DNA from 3 places in the Kocuria sp. APC 4018 genome. Region 1 is predicted to be linked to each of the others. Evidence: riboswitches for the same ligand, from Rfam matches in the RefSeq annotation. Region 1 holds a riboswitch; each other region holds the start of a gene.

What was found. A riboswitch is a leader RNA that binds a small molecule or an ion and turns the genes downstream of it on or off. The one in region 1 is predicted to bind S-adenosylmethionine.
Region 2: another riboswitch for S-adenosylmethionine. It lies ahead of QL985_RS09395 (methylenetetrahydrofolate reductase); the one in region 1 lies ahead of QL985_RS03530 (hypothetical protein).
Region 3: another riboswitch for S-adenosylmethionine. It lies ahead of QL985_RS03450 (bifunctional o-acetylhomoserine/o-acetylserine sulfhydrylase); the one in region 1 lies ahead of QL985_RS03530 (hypothetical protein).

Annotation. Positions count from the first base shown of each region.
Region 1 covers NZ_JASDCY010000011.1:15,330-22,071, forward strand. Annotated here, with positions in the region: gene QL985_RS03515 (sulfatase-like hydrolase/transferase) at 1-1,142, shown strand, start outside; gene QL985_RS03520 (peptidoglycan bridge formation glycyltransferase FemA/FemB family protein) at 1,164-2,264, opposite strand; gene QL985_RS03525 (YrhK family protein) at 2,489-2,806, opposite strand; gene QL985_RS03530 (hypothetical protein) at 2,972-3,334, opposite strand; SAM riboswitch class IV at 3,346-3,461, opposite strand; gene pgm (phosphoglucomutase (alpha-D-glucose-1,6-bisphosphate-dependent)) at 3,610-5,244, opposite strand; gene QL985_RS03540 (amidase) at 5,518-6,742, opposite strand, start outside.
Region 2 covers NZ_JASDCY010000053.1:7,446-14,187, reverse strand. Annotated here, with positions in the region: gene QL985_RS09415 (sugar ABC transporter permease) at 1-74, shown strand, start outside; gene QL985_RS09410 (carbohydrate ABC transporter permease) at 71-889, shown strand; gene QL985_RS09405 (ABC transporter substrate-binding protein) at 945-2,246, shown strand; gene QL985_RS09400 (ABC transporter ATP-binding protein) at 2,402-3,556, shown strand; SAM riboswitch class IV at 3,668-3,784, shown strand; gene QL985_RS09395 (methylenetetrahydrofolate reductase) at 3,828-5,036, shown strand; gene metE (5-methyltetrahydropteroyltriglutamate--homocysteine S-methyltransferase) at 5,235-6,742, shown strand, end outside.
Region 3 covers NZ_JASDCY010000010.1:52,407-59,148, reverse strand. Annotated here, with positions in the region: gene QL985_RS03460 (hypothetical protein) at 1-510, opposite strand, end outside; gene QL985_RS03455 (homoserine O-acetyltransferase) at 639-1,865, opposite strand; gene QL985_RS03450 (bifunctional o-acetylhomoserine/o-acetylserine sulfhydrylase) at 1,862-3,397, opposite strand; SAM riboswitch class IV at 3,472-3,591, opposite strand; gene QL985_RS03445 (VOC family protein) at 3,697-4,335, shown strand; gene QL985_RS03440 (CPBP family intramembrane glutamic endopeptidase) at 4,372-5,136, opposite strand; gene QL985_RS03435 (sensor histidine kinase) at 5,197-6,459, shown strand; gene QL985_RS03430 (response regulator transcription factor) at 6,456-6,742, shown strand, end outside.

The DNA of each region.
Region 1 (6,742 bases):
TGGACCTGCCCCAGTACGTCAAGGCCGTGAAGTCCCCTCACGACATCGGCTCCACGTACGTCCAGCCCACCATCACGAGTGACGCGGACAAGCGCAACCTGGTGGTCATCTACCTGGAGTCCGGGGAGGCCACGCTCGCGGACGACCAGCTGTTCGAGAAGAACGCCTTCGCCCCGCTCGAGGACGTCACCCGGCCCGAGGACGGGTGGCGCAGCGTCGAGGACTTCCAGCAGTACGAGGGCGGTGGCTGGACCATGGCCGGGATCGCCTCCACGCAGTGCGGGATCCCTCTCAAGGAGTCGGGTGACGCGAGCTCCACGGACATCGGCGCCGGGCAGGAGCAGTACCTGGGCGGCGTGACCTGCCTGGGGGACGTGCTGCAGAACCACGGGTACACCAACACGTTCCTGGGCGGGGCCAACTCCTCCTTCGCGGGCAAGGACACGTTCCTGCGAAGCCACGGCTACACCGAGGACAAGGGTCTGGAGGACTGGCGTGCGGCGGGCGAGCCCGCGGAGAACTTCCGCAGCGACTGGGGCCTGAGCGACGAGCGGCTCATGGCCCACGCCAAGGACGAGGTGGACCGCCTGCACGCCGAGTCCGAGCGCACGGGCCAACCGTTCAACCTGTCCATGCTGACCCTGGACACCCACGAACCCGTCCACATCTACGACTCCTGCGATGTTGACACCCAGAACCAGGTGACCTCCGTGTTCGCGTGTTCCATGACCCAGGTGGCCGGTTTCGTGGAGCACATGAAGGCCCAGGGCTACCTGGAGGACACCTCCGTGGTGATCATGGGCGACCACCTCAAGCACATGAGCGCCGGGGACGCCTTCCACGAGCAGCTGGACCACCACCCCAACCGCACCGTGTTCAACCGCGTGTGGATCCCGGGCGAGACCGCCGAGCAGCCCCTGCGGGCCGGCGCGGACCAGCTCAGCATGTACCCCACCCTCCTGGAGGCGGCGGGTCTGTCTGTGCACGACGGCGCCGCGGGCCTGGGTGTGTCCGTCCGGCAGCAGGAGCCTCCCCAGGGTTCGGCGCAGGCCATGGACCCGGAGGAGTACCAGCAGCTGCTGGACTCGCGCTCCGCGGACTTCTACTCCCGGGCGTGGGACCCCGAGAACCCGGTGGGATGACCCCCTGACCTCTCCGGGAGGCTACTTCCCACCCGCCTGCTTCCCGCCGGTCAGCCCGGCACGGATGCGGCCGGTCGTCTCCCGAGCGCGCGTGCGCGCAGAGCCAGCCTCGTCCCGGGCGCGGCGGGCGGCGCGGTAGGCCGTGTAGCGGGGGAGACTGACGGGCACGTCCCACGTGCCGCCCAGTGCCACGTCCGCACCGCCGAAGGAGCGTTTGAACGCGCTGAACCCGGTCCACGGGTGCGCGGGGTCGCTCAACGGGGCGATCCCGAAGAGGTCGCCGATCGCGAGACCCTGCTCGGCGGCGTCGAGCAGCGCCTGGGCGATGAGCGGCTGGTTGGGGCGCAGCTTGCGCATGCTCGCGTCCATGCCGGAATGGGCGAAGATCCGGGTGGTGGGGGAGTCGTAGGTCAGCAGTGCGCTGACCACGGTGCCGTCCACGGAGCTCGTGTAGGCCGTGGAGTTGCCCGTGGCGCCCAGGCTGCGGGCGGCGGTGCGGAGGTAGTCCTCGCTGTGGGCCGTGAACCCCTTGCGCCCGGCGGTGCGGTGCTGCAGCTCGATCACCGCCTCGGCGGCGTCCGGGTGGGAGTCCGAGGCCAGGGTAATGCCCTTGTCCCGGTGGCGCCGCCACAGGTTGCGGTTGGTGCCCGTCATGGCGGACAGGATCTCCTGCGGCTCGCGGGACAGGTCCACCCAGCGCGTGTACGCGGGCTGGATGTCCCGAGGGGCCGGCCGTGCGCCGAGCCGACGCAGACCCGCCCCGAGGGAGGGCGCCGTGGCGTTCTGCCGCTGCACGGCTGCCGCGAAGGGCGTGCCCACCGGGGACGGCACCTGTGGCTCCACCCGCAACCACGCCACCGAGTGCTCGCGTGCCGCGGAGCGCAGCTCGCGCAGCGCCTCCGGCAGAACCTCGGGGTGCGCCAGGACCGGGCCGTACGGGGCGTACCAGACCACCCCGGCCCGGGAGCGCTCCTCGATGACAAGCGCGTGCCACCCGGCCCCGTCAAGAGTGTGAGTGCGGCGCGAGAGACCGGCCTGGAAGTGCTGCCAGGGCTCGGCCTGCAGCACGCTGGACGGGCCGAGAAGTGTGCGGGGGTCCGGTTGGGCGTGGGTGTGCCTCATGCGGGGTGCTCATCCTTGAGTGTCTGCCCCCGCTGCGAGGGATCGTCCTGGGGTCGCGGGGGTCGATCCTCATTAGATAGCCAACCTCGCCGTCCCGCAACAGCACCCGTGCGGCGTGTTCCCATGTGACGACGGCGTGTCCAGCGGCAGCAGCCCGTGGAACGTGTCCATGCCATGCCATGCCCCGCCGGCCGTTCGGATCCCGGGAGGGTCCGCGCGGCGGGTCAGAAGTCGCGCGAGTCCTCCGGAGCTAGTTCCGGGGAGATGCGCTGCAGGTGCACCCGCCGGGTGATCCGGATGCTGGGTCGAACCAGCATGAGTGCGCTGCCCAGCACGAACAGCCACGTCCCGGCGTAGACGGTGGCGTCCTGAAAGAAGAGGATCGAACCCACCAGGAAGATCAGGCCGATCAGGATGTCGTTGACGATCGACAGGGTCTCGTACCGGCCACGGATGACCAGCTCGCGGTGCCCCACACGGACCTCGATCGGCTTGGCGGCCCTGGACAGGGAGTCGGAGGTGGCGCTGGCGGAGGGAGTCACTGCTCGGTTCCTTTCACGAAGGCGCAGACCGGGCGGGCCGGCGGGAACGGCCGGTGGGTCACGCCTGCGGCGCGCACCACCGGCCGACCAGCCTACGGGAGGAGCCGGCGGCTCAGCACGCGGCGTGCTCGCCGCCGGTGTCGTCCCCATCTCATGCCCAGGGCGTCACTGCCCCTCGACCACCGCCGGGTGCAGCAGGGCGAGCCCGCCCTGAGCACTCGGCACGGTGGCGAGCGACGTCCCGGGATCGAACGACGCCGCGGCCCCGCTGTGCTGCAGCGTGTGGAAGCGCTCCAGCAGCGCGGGGTCGTGGCACCACCAGGTCCGGGTGCTGCCGTCTGGGAAGGCGGCCTGCACCGTGTTCCCGTGCGGCGCGCCGAGCTCCACCTGGACCCACCGGTCCTGGCTCTCGATGGCCAGGCGGGACTGGATGTAGTGCGCGTTGTGCCCCGGGTGGTAGCTCCGGCAGGCGGAGTCTCCCGCCGCGTGGACGCACGGGTGTTCGGGAGTGGGAGCGGAGTTGCTCATGATGGTGACCTTTCGCAGACTTCCGCGCGGCGGGTGCCGGGCGGCGGATCTTCCTCCGGGGGCACCGGGTGCGAACAACCGGTTGCCAGCCGACCAGCCGGAGGGCTGATGGTCGGGCTTCTTGATCCGGGAACATCACAGTACAGCGCTCCGACACGCACAAGCGTCTGCGCCGTTCGGTCACGACGAGGGGCCGCCGAGCAGCACGGGAGAACCCCGTACCGCTCGGCGGCCCCTGCGCAGCAGGCCGGTGCGGGAGCCCCGCACCACGGCCCTCAGCCGATGACCGAGTCCACGAGAGCCTTGGCCTCCTGCTGCACCTGCTTGAGGTGCTCCTCGCCCTTGAAGGACTCCGCGTAGATCTTGTAGACGTCCTCCGTGCCGGAGGGGCGGGCCGCGAACCACGCGTTCTCCGTGGTGACCTTGAGCCCGCCGATCGCCGCACCGTTGCCGGGGGCCTCCGTGAGCTTGGCGGTGATGGGCTCACCGGCCAGGGTGTCCGCGGTGACCTGCTCGGCGGAGAGCTTCTTCAGCGCCGCCTTCTGCTCGCGGTTCGCCGGGGCGTCGATGCGCTGGTACACGGGATCCCCGAACTGCTCGGTGAGCTCGCGGTAGCGCTGGGAGGGGGTCTTGCCCGTGGTGGCGGTCATCTCCGCGGCGAGCAGCGCCAGGATGATGCCGTCCTTGTCCGTGGTCCACACGGAGCCGTCCCTGCGCAGGAACGAGGCACCGGCGGACTCCTCCCCGCCGAAGCCGATGGAGCCGTCCAGCAGACCCGGCACGAACCACTTGAAGCCCACGGGCACCTCGTCCAGGCGGCGACCCAGGGACTGCGCCACGCGGTCGATGATCGAGGAGGACACCAGGGTCTTGCCCACCCCGGCGTCACCGCGCCAGCCATCGCGCGTGCGGTAGAGGTAGTCGATGGCCACCGCGAGGTAGTGGTTGGGGTTCATGAGCCCGGCATCCGGGGTCACGATGCCGTGGCGGTCGCTGTCCGCGTCGTTGCCCGTGGCGATGTCGTACTTGTCCCGGGCCCCGATCAGAGAGGCCATGGCCGAGGGGGAGGAGCAGTCCATGCGGATCTTCTCGTCCCAGTCCAGGGTCATGAACGCCCACTGCGGGTCCACGGTGGGGTTCACCACTTCCAGGTTCAGCCCGAAGCGCTCGCCGATCTCCTGCCAGTACGCCACCGACGCCGAGCCCATGGGGTCCGCACCGATGCGCACCCCCGCAGCCTTGATGGCGTCCAGGTCGATGATCTCCGGCAGCGCGGACACGTAGCTGTCCAGGAAGTCGAACGTGCCGGTGGTCTCCGCGGCCTTCGCCTCCTCCAGGGACACGCGCCGCACGCCCTCCAGGCCCGCCTCGATCAGCTCGTTGGCGCGGTCCGCGATCCATCCGGTGGCGTCCGTGTCCGCGGGGCCGCCGTGCGGGGGGTTGTACTTGAAGCCGCCGTCCGTGGGCGGGTTGTGGGACGGGGTGATCACGATCCCGTCCGCGCGGTCCTTGGGCCCGGACGCGTTGTACGTGAGGATCGCGTGGGACAGCGCCGGGGTGGGGGTGAAGCCGCCCCGGGAGTCCAGCAGGGTGCGCACGCCGTTGGCGGCGAGCACCTGCAGCGCGGTGTCCTGCGCGGGCCCGGACAGCGCGTGGGTGTCCTTGCCCATGAACAGCGGACCGGTGATGCCCTGCCCGGCGCGGTACTCCACGATCGCCTGCGTGATCGCGGCGATGTGGTCCTCGTTGAACGAGGTCTTCAGCGAGGAACCGCGGTGCCCGGAGGTTCCGAACGCCACCCGCTGGTCCGGGTTCCCGGCATCCGGCGTGCGGTCGAAGTACGCCGCCACGAGGTCGTCGATGTCCACGAGGTCACTGGGTTGGGCAACGGTGCCCGCACGGTTGGTCATGCCACCAACCTAGTCCCGAAAGCGCGCCCCGTCAGGCCGTGCGCCGCTCGGTTTCGGGCCCCGGCCCTGCCCCGGCGGACGACGACGCCGCGCGGCCACCTCCCGCGCCGAACCGCCGCTGCCCGCGGGGAGACGGCGCGGCGTGGACTCCACGAGCCCTTGCGCAGACCGGGCCGAACCGTCGGTCTGCCCGCGGAGCCCAGGACCGGTGGGCCGTCAGCAGCCCGGTGGGGGGCGCTGGACCGGGCTGCGGCCCTCCGTGGGCAGGTGCGCTCAGGCGACGAGGTGCGCGTGCGGCGTGGTGGGCGGGTCCAGCTGGGCGGCCAGGGCGAGCAGCTGCGCCTCACCGGACGCGCGCCCCACGAGCTGGACGCCCATGGGCACCGGACCCGGGTATTCGCCGGTCTCGGGGGTGCGCCACGTGGTGGGCACCGTGATCGCGGGCAGCCCGATCACGTTCACCACCGAGGTCCACGGCGTGTACTGGCACTGGCGCCTGTAGTCCTGGTCCGCGCCCGCCGGATCCGCGATGTCGAAGCCCTCGTGGAACCAGCCCACGGGCCGTGGCGGCATGGCCAGGGCCGGCGTGAGGATCATGTCGAACCGGGAGAACTGGCGGATCAGGTCCGCCTCGATCCCGCGCAGCACGGCGAAGGCGTCCGCGAGCTCCACCGCGCTGCGGGACAGGGCGCGCTCGCGGAACGAGCGGGCCAGCCCGGTGAGCAGGTGCTCGGTGCCATCGAGGGGCAGCTGACCCATGGCCGTGGTCCAGAGCCGCGAGAAGGCCTCGGGGTAGGAGGGGTCGTAGAGAACGTCCGCGTCCTCCACGGTGTGGCCCAGTGCTCCGAGCGCGCGGATCCCCTCGTCCAGCGCGGCCCGTGCCTCGGGGGACACCGTGATCTCGTACGTGCCGTCGAACGGAGAGGCCGTGCTCACCCCGATGCGCAGGGACCGCTCACCCCACGGCGCATCGCCCTGCCGAGCACGTTCCACGACCCGCGAGAACGACGCTTCGGGCGCGGCCACCACGGGCCGGTCGATCCGCTCGTGGCCCGGTGTGTGACACAGCACGTCCAGGAGCAGGGCGGCGTCCGCGGCGGTGCGGGTGATGGGTCCGTTGACCCCCAGCTGCCCGACGTTGGACAGCGCATCGCTGCTGGGCACCCTGCCCCGGTTCGGTTTGAGCCCGATGAGCCCGCATGCCGCAGCGGGGATCCGCACGGAACCGCCGCCGTCCGAGCCGATGGCCGCGGGGAGGATGCCGGCGGCCACGGCGGCGGCCTGGCCACCGGAGGAGCCGCCCGCCGAGCAGTCCAGGGCAAAGGGGTTGCGCGCTGGAGGGTATGCCCGGTTCTCGGAGTAGCAGTTGAGCAGGAACTCGGGCACCTGGGTCTTGCCGAGCAGCACGGCTCCGCTGTCCTGCAGGGTGGCGGCGAGCTCGTCCGAGCGTTCCGCCCGCGGGATGCTTCCGTCCTCCCCGCGCGCGGTCAGCGAGCCC
Region 2 (6,742 bases), on a different contig from region 1:
TCATGTTCCTGATCGTCCTGGTGATCACCGCCGTTCAGGTGCGCTTCCAAGAGCGGAGTGAGCAGTTCTCATGAAGATCTCCCGCATTCTCGGCTACCTGGCCATGGCGTTCGCCTTCGCGGTCGTGGCGGTCCCGGTGTACTTCATCATCATCACGTCGCTCAAGGAGCACTCGGACATCTACTCCGACCCCATCACGTGGTGGCCCAACCCCTTCGCGCCGGAGAACTACCGGTATGTGTTCGAGACGGTCAACTTCGGCCAGTACCTGCGCAACTCGATCATCATCACCACGGTCCTGACCGTGATCGAGGTGGTGCTGGGCGTGCTCACCGCCTATGCCTTCGCGTTCCTCGAGTTCCCTGGGCGGAAGGTGCTGTTCCTGTTCGTCATCGCGTCCCTCATGGTGCCGAGCCAGATCACGATCATCTCCAACTACGCGCTCGTGGCGGAGCTGGGCTGGCGCAACACGTTCCAGGGCATCATCATCCCCCTGGCCGGGGTGGCCTTCGGGACGTTCCTCATGCGCAACCACTTCCTCAGCCTGCCCCGCGAGGTCATGGAGGCCGCGGAGATGGACGGCACGGGGTTCCTGCGCAAGCTGTTCCGCGTGGTGCTGCCCATGTCCTGGCCCACCCTGATCGCCTTCATCCTCATCACCGTGGTGACCGAGTGGAACCAGTACCTGTGGCCGTTCCTGATGTCCGACACGGACGCCGTGGCCCCGCTGCCCATCGGCCTCACCCAGCTGCAGAACAACGAGGGCCTGAGCAACTGGGGCCCGGTCATGGCCGGCACGGTCATCGCGACCATCCCCATGATCATCGTGTTCATCCTGCTGCAGCGCCACATGATCAAGGGTCTGACCGCGGGCGCGGTCAAGGGCTGACCCTCCACACACCACCCTCCAGCACATCCACCACCTCCTGAAGGAAGAAGCACACATGGAACTCTCACGTCGTCACGCCCTCGGCCTGCTGGGCCTCGGAACCGCCACCGTGGCCCTGTCCGGCTGCGCCGGCTCCGGGGGCGGAAGCTCCTCCGGTGGGCAGGAGGCCTCCGGCCCCCTGCAGTTCTGGTCCAACCACCCCGCCAGCTCCAAGAGCCTGGAGCAGAAGCTCATCGACGCGTGGAACTCGGCCAACCCTGACACCCCGGCCGAGCTGATCGACGGCGGTGCCGACTACGAAGAGGTGGCGCAGAAGGTCAACGCCGCTCTCGCGGGCGGGGACCTCCCGGACGTGTTCGTGGCGTCGGACGTGAACTGGTTCAACTTCGCCCTGAACGAGGCCGTGACCCCGCTGGACGACCTGTGGCAGAAGGCCGGGATCGACTCCAGCACCTACGTGGACACGCTGCGCGAGGACTACAACTTCAACGACAAGCACTACTGCGCGCCGTACGCCCGCTCCACCTGCATCATGTACTTCAACAAGGACATGATGCAGAAGGCCGGTCTGCCCCTGGACCGCGGACCCCGCACGTGGGACGAGTTCGCACAGTGGGCACCCCAGTTGGTCAAGGCCAACGGCGGCAAGCCCGCGCTGATCCTCCCGGACGGTGCCAACTACATGGACTGGTACTTCCAGGGCATGATCTGGACGTTCGGGGGTGCCTACTCCCGTGACTGGACCGCCACCTTCACCGAGGAGAACTCCATCAAGGCCGGCGAGTACCTCAAGAAGCACGTGGCGGAGGGGCACATCAAGATCGTGCAGGACGGCGCCAACGACTTCGGGATCGGCAACGGTGCCGCCCTGCTGGAGTCCACGGGCTCCCTGGGTGGCCTCAAGGAGGCTGCCACGTTCGACTTCTACACCACCTACCTGCCCGGCCCGAAGCCCGGCTGCGCCACCGGTGGCGCCGGCCTGGCGATCCCCAACGGCATCAGCGACGAGCGCAAGCTCACCGCCGCCAAGTTCATCGACTTCATGACGAACACCGACAACACGATCACGTTCACCCAGGCCACCGGCTACATGCCGGTGCGCAAGGACGCCATGGACAAACCCGAGGAGAAGAAGTTCCTCGACGAGAACCCCAACGCCATGACCGCGATCAAGCAGCTGAACGAGAACACCCAGCCGCAGGACGCGGCCCGCGTGTTCGTCTCCGGCGGCGGTCAGCGGATCGGCGGCGCGCTGGACCGCATCACCTTTGGCGGCGAGGACGTCAAGACGGTCTTCCAGCAGCTGCAGGACGAGACCCAGAAGATCATCGACTCGGACATCAAGCCCAAGCTGTGATCCTCCGCGGGTGGCGGCTCCTCTCGGGGCCGCCACCCGGGGCCCGCCCCGAACGGCCCCCGCACCACTGAGCACCACGGCGAGCCCGAGCCGCCCGTCACGCCGGGGCATCGATTCCGTCACCACCGTCACCACCCGAGAGCCCGAGGAGCACCATGGCCACCGTCGAGTACAAGCACGCATCCCGCATCTTCGACCCGGGCAAGCCCCCGGCGGTGTCCCAGCTCGATCTCAGCATCCGCGACGGTGAGCTCCTGGTCCTGGTGGGTCCCTCCGGCAGCGGCAAGTCCACGGCCATGCGGATGCTCGCGGGTCTCGAGCCCGTGGACGAGGGCGCCGTGTTCATCGACGGCCGCGACGTCACGGGCACCCGGGCCCGCGACCGGGACGTGGCCATGGTGTTCCAGTCCTACGCCCTGTACCCCAACATGACCGCGCGGCAGAACATGTCCTTCGCGCTGGAGAACGAGAAGCTGGACCGCGCCGAGATCGAGCAGCGGGTGGAGCGCGCCGCCGCCATGCTGGAGCTCGGGCCCCTCATGGACAAGCGTCCCGCGGCCATGTCCGGGGGCCAGCGGCAGCGTGTGGCCATGGGCCGCTCGATCGTGCGCAACCCCAAGGTGTGGTGCATGGACGAGCCGCTGTCCAACCTGGATGCCACGCTGCGCGTGTCCACCCGCGCCCAGATCGCGGACCTCCAGCGGGAGCTGGGGGTCACCACCATCTACGTGACCCACGACCAGGTCGAGGCCATGACCATGGGCGACCGCGTGGCCGTGCTGCGCGACGGACAGCTGCAGCAGGTGGCCGATCCGATCCACCTCTACGAGCACCCCGCGAACGTGTTCGTGGCCCGTTTCATCGGGTCGCCGGCCATGACGATCGTGCACGACGTCCCCGTCCGGGACGGCCACGCGGTCCTCGACGCCGCGAGCGGGCTGCGGGTGCCCGTGCCGGCCGAGTTCTCGGCGCACGTGCGGGACACCGTGACCGTGGGTGTCCGTCCGGAGTCGTGGGAGATCACGGGCGAGGGCGACGCGCCGGGGACCCCCGCGCTGCCCCTTCGGGTCCACCTGGTGGAGAAGCTCGGCTCCGAGGCGTTCATCCACTGCGTGCTGCCGGACACCCCGGAATCCGGGACCGAGGACGCCCGCGCCATGCGGCTGGAGAAGGACCGCGCCACCGTCCGCGCGGACAAGTTTCTGCAGATGGAGGCGGGGTCCACGATCCACGTGCGGCCGAACGCCCGCGAGACGTGCTTCTTCGACCCGGCTTCCGGTGAGAACTTGGAGGTCGTGGTCGGGCGCTGACCACACGTGTGTCCCCGGGGTCCGGCCCCGGGGGCGCACCGGTCCGCACCGGCCCGCACCGGGCGCCTTCCACGGCCCGGGGCCCTCGTGCTACCGTCTCACCCACCAAAGGATCATGAGACCCGGCGAAAAGCTCTGGCTGGCCGGGCGGCAACCCTCCTGCTGTAGTGGGGTGCCCCAGATGACGATCCGGCCGCCGCGCAACCGCGTGGCTGGCAAGTACGGCGCACGGGGTCCACCTCCGGCGTCCTACCGCCGGAGGTTTTCTCATATGCCCGTCACACCGCCGACCGCCCGCGCCGAGGACAGGCCGCAGCTCGTGGCCGCGGCCCGCACCACGGACGAGCCCGCTCCCACGTCAGGCGCCCACCCCGCCGGCTCAGCCGCTCCCGCGAGCCCCACCTCCTCGACGGGCGAGCACGATCCCGCACGTGCCAGCCACCCCAGGGGCGTTCCCACGGCGGCCACCTGCCGCGCGGGCGCACCCGCCGCACCACCGCCCAGCCCGGACTCGTCCGAGCCGTCCTGCGCCGAACCGCCCGCGCGCACGTCCTGGCTGGTGCGCCGCCCCCGGCGCTCCACGCTCGTCTCCTTCGAGGTGTTCCCGCCCCGCCCCACCGCGGACCCGGACACCGTGTGGCGCAGCATCGACGCCATGGCCCAGGCCGGGCCCGACTTCTTCTCCGTCACGCACGGCCACTCGGGTGGTCGTGGTGTGTCCCGCGAGGCGCTGCGCCATCTGCGCCGCACCACCAGGACCCCCGTGATGGCCCACTTCACGTGCGGTGGCACCGACCGCGCGGGGCTGGAGCGTTCGGTGGAGCAGCTGCTGGACGACGGCGTCCGCGACCTCCTCGCGCTGCGCGGGGACCCGCCCCTGGGCGCCGGGCAGTGGCGGACCCCGCCCGGGGGGATCGGCCGGGCCTCGGAGCTGGTGCGGCTCATCCGGGACGTCGAGCGGCGTCGTTTCGGGGACGGGTTCCGCCCCGGGACGCGGCCGCTGTCCGTGTCGGTGGCGTGCTACCCGTCCCCCGCCCGGGGGCGTGACCCCGAGGCGGATCTCGCGTCCCTGTGGGAGAAGCAGGAGGCCGGGGCGGACTACGCGATCACGCAGGTGCTCTACGAGCCCGAGGACTACGCGTCGTTCCTGGAGCGGGCGCGCTCCGAGGGGATCCACATCCCGGTGGTCGCGGGTCTCATGCCCCTGACCAACCCGAAACGGTTGCAGCGGATGACGGAGATCACCGGAGTGCCCGTTCCCGAGCGGCTCACCCGGTTCCTCACCTCGGGCTCCCCCGAGGAGCTGCGGCACCGGGGCACCGCGGCCACGCTGTCGCTGATCGACGACCTCCTGGACCTGGGCTGCGCAGGCTTCCACCTGTACACGTTCAACCGCCCGGACGCGGCGCTCACCATCCTGGAGCACCTGCGCGTCCGGGATGCGGCCCGCGAGTACCGGGGCCGCAGCCCCGCGGCCTGACCGTGCGGCGTCGTGCGCACCGCCCACCGCAGAGCCGCACGCGCGGCTCTGCCCACGCGCGCTGGAGCACGTGCCCCGGTACGCCCGCCGCGCCCGTCACGCCCAGTGACCCCGTACAGCGCCGTCGCCGGCCCACCCGCGACGCGGCTGCCTCACACCCTTTTCACGTCATCACACCAACCCCTACAAGGAGAGATCATGACCGTCACGAATCCCACCCCCCTGCCCAGCGCCACGATCCTGGGCTACCCGCGCATCGGCCCGGACCGGGAACTCAAGCGGGCCCTCGAGGCCTACTGGGCGGAGCCCGCACGGCACCCGGCCCAGACCGTCCTGGACACTCTCGGCGACCTCCGGGAGCGCACGACCCTCAGGCTGCGCGAACTGGGGCTCACGCAGGACACCGCCGTGCCCTCCGAGGGCTTCGCCGTGGACCACGTCCTGGACACCGCGCTCGCCCTGGGTGCCGTGCCGGCCCGGTTCCGGGCGGAGGGCCTCCTCCCCGCCGCGCCGGACACCGAGCGCGGGATCGAGCTGATCACGGCCCTGTCCCGGGGGACGGACGATCTGGAGCCGCTGGAGCTGACCAAGTGGTTCGACACCAACTACCACTACTACGTCCCCGAGCTCGATCCGGGCACCGCCCTGCGGGCGCACCCGGAGAGCCTGGTCTCCCGGTACCGGGACACCCTGCGGCGCACCGGCGTGCGGACCCGCCCCGTGCTGGTGGGTCCCGTGACCTTCCTGCTGCTCTCGCGCCCGGAGACCCCCGCGGCCCACGGCGCGCGGGTGGACCCCCTGGCAGGGCTCGACGACGTCCTGGCCCAGTACGTCTCGATCCTCAGCTCTCTGCACGCGGCCGGTGTGCCGTGGGTGCAGCTGGACGAGCCCGCCCTCGCCGCGGACGGCTGGGGTGCGTCCCGCGAACGGATCCTCTCCGCGGTGACCACCGCGTACACGCGGCTGACCGCCCTGTCGGACCACCCCTCGGTGCTGGTGACCGTGGGCTACGGGGACGCCGGGCAGGACGCCCACCTCGCGCTGGCCCGCACGGGCGTGGACGCCCTCGCCGTGGACCTCGACCGCGGGGCCGTCCCCACCCGGGCCGCGCTCGAGGCGTGGGGCGAGCGGCCGGTGGTGGGCGGCGTCGTGGGCGGACGCACCGTGTGGCGCACGAACCTGGCGGGCGCCACGGACACCCTGGACCGGTTGCGTGCCGGGGCCCGCGGCCCCGTGGCGGTGGGCACGGCGACGCCGCTGCTGCACGTCCCGCACGACATCACCCGGGAGACCGGGCTGGACCCGGACGTGCGCAGCTGGGTGGCGTTCGCGGACCAGAAGGTGAGCGAGGTCGTCGAGCTGGCGCGCGGCGTCGAGCACGGCTGGAAGGAGATCAGCGAGGCCCTGGAGACCGACACCCGCATCCGCGAGGCCCGGGCCACCCACCCCGCGACGCGCCGCCCCGAGATCCGCGAGCGCACCGCGGCCGTCTCCCCGGAGGACCGACGGCGCCCCTCAGCGGCCGAACGCCGGGCGGCGCAGCAGGAGCGGCTGAGGCTGCCGCTGCTGCCCACCACGACCATCGGCTCCTTCCCGCAGACTGCCGAGATCCGGGCGGCCCGCGCCGCCCACCGGGCGGGTCGCCTGGACGGCGCCGCCTACTGGGAGGCCATCCGGTCCGAGATCGCCCGCGCGGTGCGCGCCCA
Region 3 (6,742 bases), on a different contig from region 1:
GCTGCGCCACCGCTCGACCAGCTCGTCTTCCTGCAGTCGCATCCTTTCCGGGGAGTCCCCAAAAACCCGACCAGCAAGATTCTCCGCTTCTCGCAATGACGCTTCCGTTACCGCTCGTTCCACCGTGTAGCCACGAAGCTGCTCCGGGCCGGCGGCCGCGGAGATGAGCACATCCGCCTCGCCCGCCATGACCGTCTCCGGTTCTCCGAGAGCGAATCCGTGGTGCTGAAGCGTGGCGACCAGGGAGGGCAGGCGGTCATGTGCTCGGGTTTTCCACGAGATGTGGTCCACCCGAGAGTCCGAGGCGAACTTGGAAACCACACTGGCTATCAGGTCATCCAGTTCTGATTCGGCCGTGGGAAACGGGGCATGGGTGACGAATGCTCGGTGACGCTCAGGAAAGACCGCAGCGAGGACGGGACCGATCTTCACCACGACGGGCGCGTCGGCCACTTCAGCCGCGCCACGCAGCTGCGAGTCATAGGCGGCAAGGAGTGTCTGGGGCTGCATGTGGGAGAGCATGACACTGGACTCCCACCATGGCAACGGGCCTGCATCCGTTGGCACGCCCCCGCGGGATGACATGAACGTCATGCAGCCCATGCCATCCCCCGCCAGTCTTCGAGCCGCCCGCCAGCTCAGTCCCGCAGCACCGTGGCCCGCAGCAGCCGGCCCACCTGCGGGGTCTCCAGCAGGAAGCCGTCGTGACCGCTCGGTGAGGTGATGGTGTGCACCTCGTGCTCACCCGGCAGTGCGGCCGCGAGCTCGGCGGACTCCTCGGGCGGGAACAGCCGGTCCGAGTCCACGGCCGCCACGAGCCACTCGCACCGGGTGCGCGCGAGGGCCTGCCGGAGGCTGCCGCGGCCGCGGGCGACGTCGTGGGACATCAGCGTCTCGTTGACGCTGAGGTACGCGTTGGCGTCGAAACGGGCCACCAGCTTGAGCGCCTGGTGGTCCAGGTAGCTCTCCACCCGGTAGCGGCCCCGGTCCACGGTGCGGTGCGGGCGAGCAGCGCCCCAGCCGCCCCGGGGACCGGTGGCGTCCGCGATCCCGGCGTCGTCCCCCGACGCGCTTCCGCCCTGCGCCTCCCGGCCGAAGCGCGCGGCGAGCTCGTGCGCGCTGCGGTAGGTGATGTGGGCGATCCGCCGCGCCAGCCCAAGCCCTTCGGCGGGGTGCGGGCCCGCGTAGTAGTCGCCGCCCTGGAAGTGCGGGTCCTGCCGAATGGCGAGCGCCTGGGTGCGGCCCCATGCGAGCTGCTCCGCACTGACCCGGGCGTTCGCCGCGATCACGGCGCACGCCGTCACGCGCTCGGGGTGGCTCACGGCCCACTCCAGCGCGCGGGCACCCCCCATGGAGCCTCCGACCACCAGGCGCCACCGGTCGATTCCCAGCAGGTCCGCGAGCCGCGCCTCCGCGGCCACGGTGTCCCGCACGGTGATGCGTGGGAAGCGCGAGCCCCACGGTGCGGCGTCCGGCGCGAGGCTCGCCGGGCCGGTGCTGCCGTGGCAGCCGCCCAGGATGTTCGCGCACACCACGAACCAGCGGGTGGTGTCGATGGCCGCTCCCGGTCCGATGAGCCCGTCCCACCAGCCGCCGGTGTCCGCCGCGACACGGTGCCCGGCCATGTCGAAGGGCGCTGTGTCCCCGTACCCCACGGCCGTGCCGCGCGCCGCGTGCGAGTCGCCCGTGAGCGCGTGCTCGACCAGCACCGCGTTGGAGCCGTCCGGGGCCAGCTCACCCCACGTCTCGTAGGCCAGGCGCACGTCCGGCAGCCGGAACCCGGACTCCAGGGTGAGCTCCCCGATCTCCGCGGCCCGCACCACACCGTCCCGGCGCACCGCCGGGGCTGTCTGCACCACGGTCATGCCGCGGGCTCGGCGGCCACGTCCGCACGCGCCGTCGACGACGCCGCAGGGCCGCCTTCCGCGCCGGTCCCGGCAGCCGCGGCGGGCTCCGCACCGGCGTCCGCGATCGGCTCCATGCTTCCCAGGGGCCGGTCCGCCGGTGAGGTCGCCGGGTCCCGATCGCCCCGCTCGTGGGTCGACTCCTGGGTGCCCGGTGCCGCGGCCACCGCTGCGAACCCCGCTTCCAGGTCCGCCAGGATGTCCTCGATCCCCTCGGTGCCCACCGAGAGCCGCACGAAGCCCGGCTCCACGCCCGCCGCGAGCTGCTCGTCCTCGGAGAGCTGCGCGTGCGTCGTCGACGCCGGGTGGATCACCAGGGACCGCACGTCCCCGATGTTCGCCACGTGGGAGTGCAGGCTCAGCGCGTCCACGAACGCGATCCCCGCCTCCTTGCCGCCCTCCAGCACGAAGCCGAGCACGGAACCCGCCCCGCGCGGTGCGTACTTCCGCGCGCGCTCGTGCCACGGCGAGGACGGCAGCCCCGCGTAGGACACCGAGCGCACCTCGGGGCGGGACTCGAGCCACTCGGACACCCGCTGGGCGTTGGCCACGTGGCGCTCCACGCGCAGGGACAGGGTCTCGATCCCCTGCTCGATGAGGAACGCGTTGAACGGGGAGATGGACGTGCCCAAGTCCCGCAGCAGCTGCACCCGGGCCTTCAGGACGTAGGAGAGGTTCACGCCGAAGGCGCCGTCCGCGCCCAGGTCACGGGCGTACACCAGACCGTTGTAGGTGGGGTCCGGCTGGTTGAAGCCCGGGAACCGCTCCGGGTCCGCGCCGTAGTCGAAGCGCCCGGCGTCCACGATGAACCCACCGATCGCGGTGCCGTGCCCGCCCAGGAACTTGGTGCCCGAGTGCAGCACGATGTCCGCGCCCCACTCGATGGGCCGCACCAGGTACGGGGTGGCCACTGTGTTGTCCACGATCAGCGGCACCCCGGCCTCGTGGGCGATCCCGGCAACGGTCTCCACGTCCAGGACGTCGTTGCGGGGGTTGGGGATCATCTCCCCGAAGAACGCCACGGTGGTGGGGCGCACGGCGTCCCGCCACTGCTGGGGGTCGTCCGGGTCCGCCACGAAGGTGGTCTCCACGCCCAGGCGCGGCAGCGTGTGCTTGAGCAGGTTGTAGGAGCCGCCGTAGAGGGACGGGCTGGCCACCACGTGCGTTCCCGCTCCGCCCAGGTTGAGCACCGCGAGCGTGGCCGCGGCCTGCCCGGAGGAGACCATCAGGGCTCCCACCCCGCCCTCCAGCGAGGCGAGGCGCTTCTCCACCACCTCGGTGGTGGGGTTGGTCAGGCGGGAGTAGATGGGGCCCATGTCCTGCAGCGCGAAGCGCGCGGCGGCCGTGTCCGCATCCGGGAACACGAAGGACGAGGTCTGGTGGATGGGCAACGCCCGCGAACCCGTCACGGGGTCGGGGTTCTGGCCCGCGTGGATCTGGCGGGTCTCGAACGCCCAGTCCTGGGAGTTGTCGGGGGTGGGTGCAGTGCTCATGGCCGTGCTCCTTCTCGGAAGGATCAGGGGCCAGGCGACCGTCCGCACGGTGCCCGTACGAACGGGCGACCGGTGGCCCGCGCTTGCCGTGGACGTCGGACGACGTCACGGCCAGGTCTTCACCCAGGGCACCCCGCCGCGGTAGGGAGGGTTGCCGGTCAGCAAGCTGGGGCTTGGCGCTGACTCTCGTGACCTAGACCTCAAGTGTGGGAACCGGGGGGCCGCCGCGTCAAGTTCGGTGTCCGCAGTGTTGCACCCGCCGATTTGGACCCCCGTGTGACGGGTGCCACCATGACTGCATGAAGCTGGACCACGTTTCCTTCGCAGCGCAGCCGGACGGGCTGGAGGCCACCACCGAGCGGATAGCGGACCGCCTGGGGATCGAGCCCGTGAAGGGCGGCGTGCACCCCCGGTTCGGCACGCAGAACATGATCCTGCCGCTCACGGACCACCAGTACGTGGAGGTCGTGACCGTCCTGGAGCACCCCGCCGCGGACAAGGCGCCGTTCGGTCAGGCCGTCCGCGCGCGTTCGGAGGCTGGCGGCGGCTGGCTCGGGTGGGTCGTGGAGGTCCCGGACCTCGCCCCGTTCGAGCAGAAACTGGGCCGCCCCTCCGTGCCGGGCGGCCGGATCTTCCCGGACGGCCGCCGCCTGGACTGGCACCAGATCGGCGTCAAGGGCCTGATCGCGGATCCGCAGCTGCCGTTCATGATCCACTTCGACTCCGCGGACGAGATGCACCCCTCCCAGGCGCGGCTCACGGACGTCCGACTGACCGGCATGGACATCGCCGGCTCCCCCGAGCGCGTCACGGACTGGCTCGGTGGCCCTGTGGAGGACGTCCTGCGCTCGGTGGACGTCACGTGGTCCGCTCCCCACGGCACGCCCGGTCTCATGGCGGTCACCTTCGGCACGCCGGACGGGCCCGTCACCATCTGATCCGGCGGGGCACGACGCCGCCACCCACCCAGGCGGTCAGCCCGCCAGGAGCTGCGGTGCGAGGAAGCCGACTGCGTCCAGCAGGAAGTGCGCGACCAGAAGCGGCATCACACGCCCGTACCGGCGGTAGCACCACACGAACACGAGCCCCATGACCAGGTTGCCCAGCGCCGGTCCCACCCCCTGGTACAGGTGGTAGCTCGCCCGGAGCACTGAGGACACGATCGCCACCGTCCACCACGAGCGGCCCAGCCGCCGCATCCGTTCCGCGAGGAACGCCACCACGATGATCTCCTCCACGAGCGCGTGCCGCAGGGCGGTGAGCAGCAGCAGCGGAACCGTCCACCACGTGTTCTCCAGGGTGGACGTGGTGATCTCCGCCGTGATCCCGAGCGCCCGCCCGGCCTGGTAGAGCACGAGGGTCCCACCGCCCATCACGGCGAACAGCGCGAGGCCCCGGGCGGCGTCGTGCCCCGGGCGGCGCGCGTCCGCACCGATGCCGCGCAGGACCGCGGGGATGCGGGAGGTGGTTCCCGCCAGGAACCACAGGGCGAGCACCACGGGCACGATTGCGAAGCAGATGCTGGTGAGGCGCCGCAGCGCGTCGATCACCGGAACCGGGCTGAGGGGCTGGTTGAGCGTGGTGGAGCTCTCCGCGATCGAGGACTGCACCGCCATCTCCACGAGGTCCAGCACCGAGTACACCGCGGAAGCGCCCAGGGACACCCCGAGCACCAGCAGGATCTGCATGCGGAGGTCGGCGCGCGGCACACGGGGCGAGGTGTCGAGGGAGGCGATCACCCCACCATTGTGCGTGGTGCACCCGGACAGCCCCGCGAGCGACCTCGGTAGGGTGAACCCATGCACCCCGCCCCGGACACCTCCCCGCCCCACCGCGCCCTGCCGCCGGGGTGGCGCTGGCGGGATGCCCGGGGTGCCGGCGTGCTGGCCCTGGCCGGCGTCGAGCTGGTGTACCTCTCCGACTTCGTGCAGTCGGTCCCGTGGAAGGCGGATGTCGGGTGGGTTGCCCTGGGCGCCGTCGTGCTGGCCGCCCCGCTCGCATGGCGGCGTCGCTTCCCCGTGGCCGTGATGGTGGCGGTGTCCTTCGTGTACTTCGCGCTGGTCACGTGGGTCGGGATCGAGATGTACGCCTCCCAGGTGGTGCTGTTCCTGGGCTTCTACTCCGTGGGGGCCTGGTGCCCGGACCGCCGTCGCGCCACGTGGTCCCGCGCCGCCGTGGCCGTGGGGATGGCGGTGTGGCTGGGCTGGAGCACCGTGGAGCAGTTCACGGATCCGGAGGTGGGTGAGCGCGGCGTCAACGCCTACATGGCGATCGCCGCGATCCAGTTCGTCGTGAACATCGCCTACTTCGCCGGGGCGTGGGTCTTCGGCGACGGGGCGTGGAACGCGGCCATCGAGCGGCAGGAGCTCGAGGCCGCCCACGCCGAGATCCGGCAGCAGCAGGAGCGGCTCGCGGAGCAGGCCGTGAGCCTCGAACGGCTCAGGATCGCCCGCGAGCTGCACGACGTAGTGGCCCACCACGTCACGGCCATGGGCGTCCAGGCCGGGGCGGCGCGCCTCACCATGTTTCAGGATCCCCGCGCCGCCGCCGAGCACCTGCGCGGTGTGGAGTCCTCCGCACGGGAGGCCGTGACCGAGCTCAAGACCATGGTCCACACCCTGCGCGACGGCGAGGAGGCCCCCGACTCCGTGCCCCGGCTCTCCGACCTCGAGGCACTCGTGGCCGACGCCCGGGCGATCGGCCAGGACGCAGTGCTCAAGCGGATCGGCCCGGAGCCGCAGCTGCCGCCGCCGGCCCAGCTGGCGCTGTACCGCACGGCACAGGAGGGGCTCACCAACGCCCGCAAGCACGCCGGGCCACGGGCGGTCGTCACGGTGCGGCTGCGCACGGAGGCCAGCCGCGTGGAGCTGGAGATCAGCGACAACGGGCGCGGCGCCCGGCCAGGGAAACCGGCCGCCCACGGCACGGGCACGGGCCTGATCGGCATGGAGGAACGGATGGCGTCGATGGGCGGCACACTGGACGCGGGCCCCAAGGCGGACGGCGGCTGGCTCGTGCGGGCCACGGTGCCCGTCCACGCCCCGCAGGAGGTCCTGCCGTGAGCCTGAGTGTCCTGCTCGTGGACGACCAGCCGCTGATTCGCCTCGGCTTCTCCGCCATCCTCACGTCGCAGGAGGACATGGAGGTGGTGGGAGAGGCCGCGGACGGCGAGGAGGCCCTGGAGCTCGCCGCGGCCCTCGACCCGGACGTGGTGTGCATGGACGTGCAGATGCCGCGGCTGGACGGCATCGAGGCCACCCGTCGGCTCGTCGCCTCGGATTCCCGTGCCGCCGTGCTGATCCTCACCACGTTCGACACGGACGAGGCCCTGTTCGCGGCGCTCTC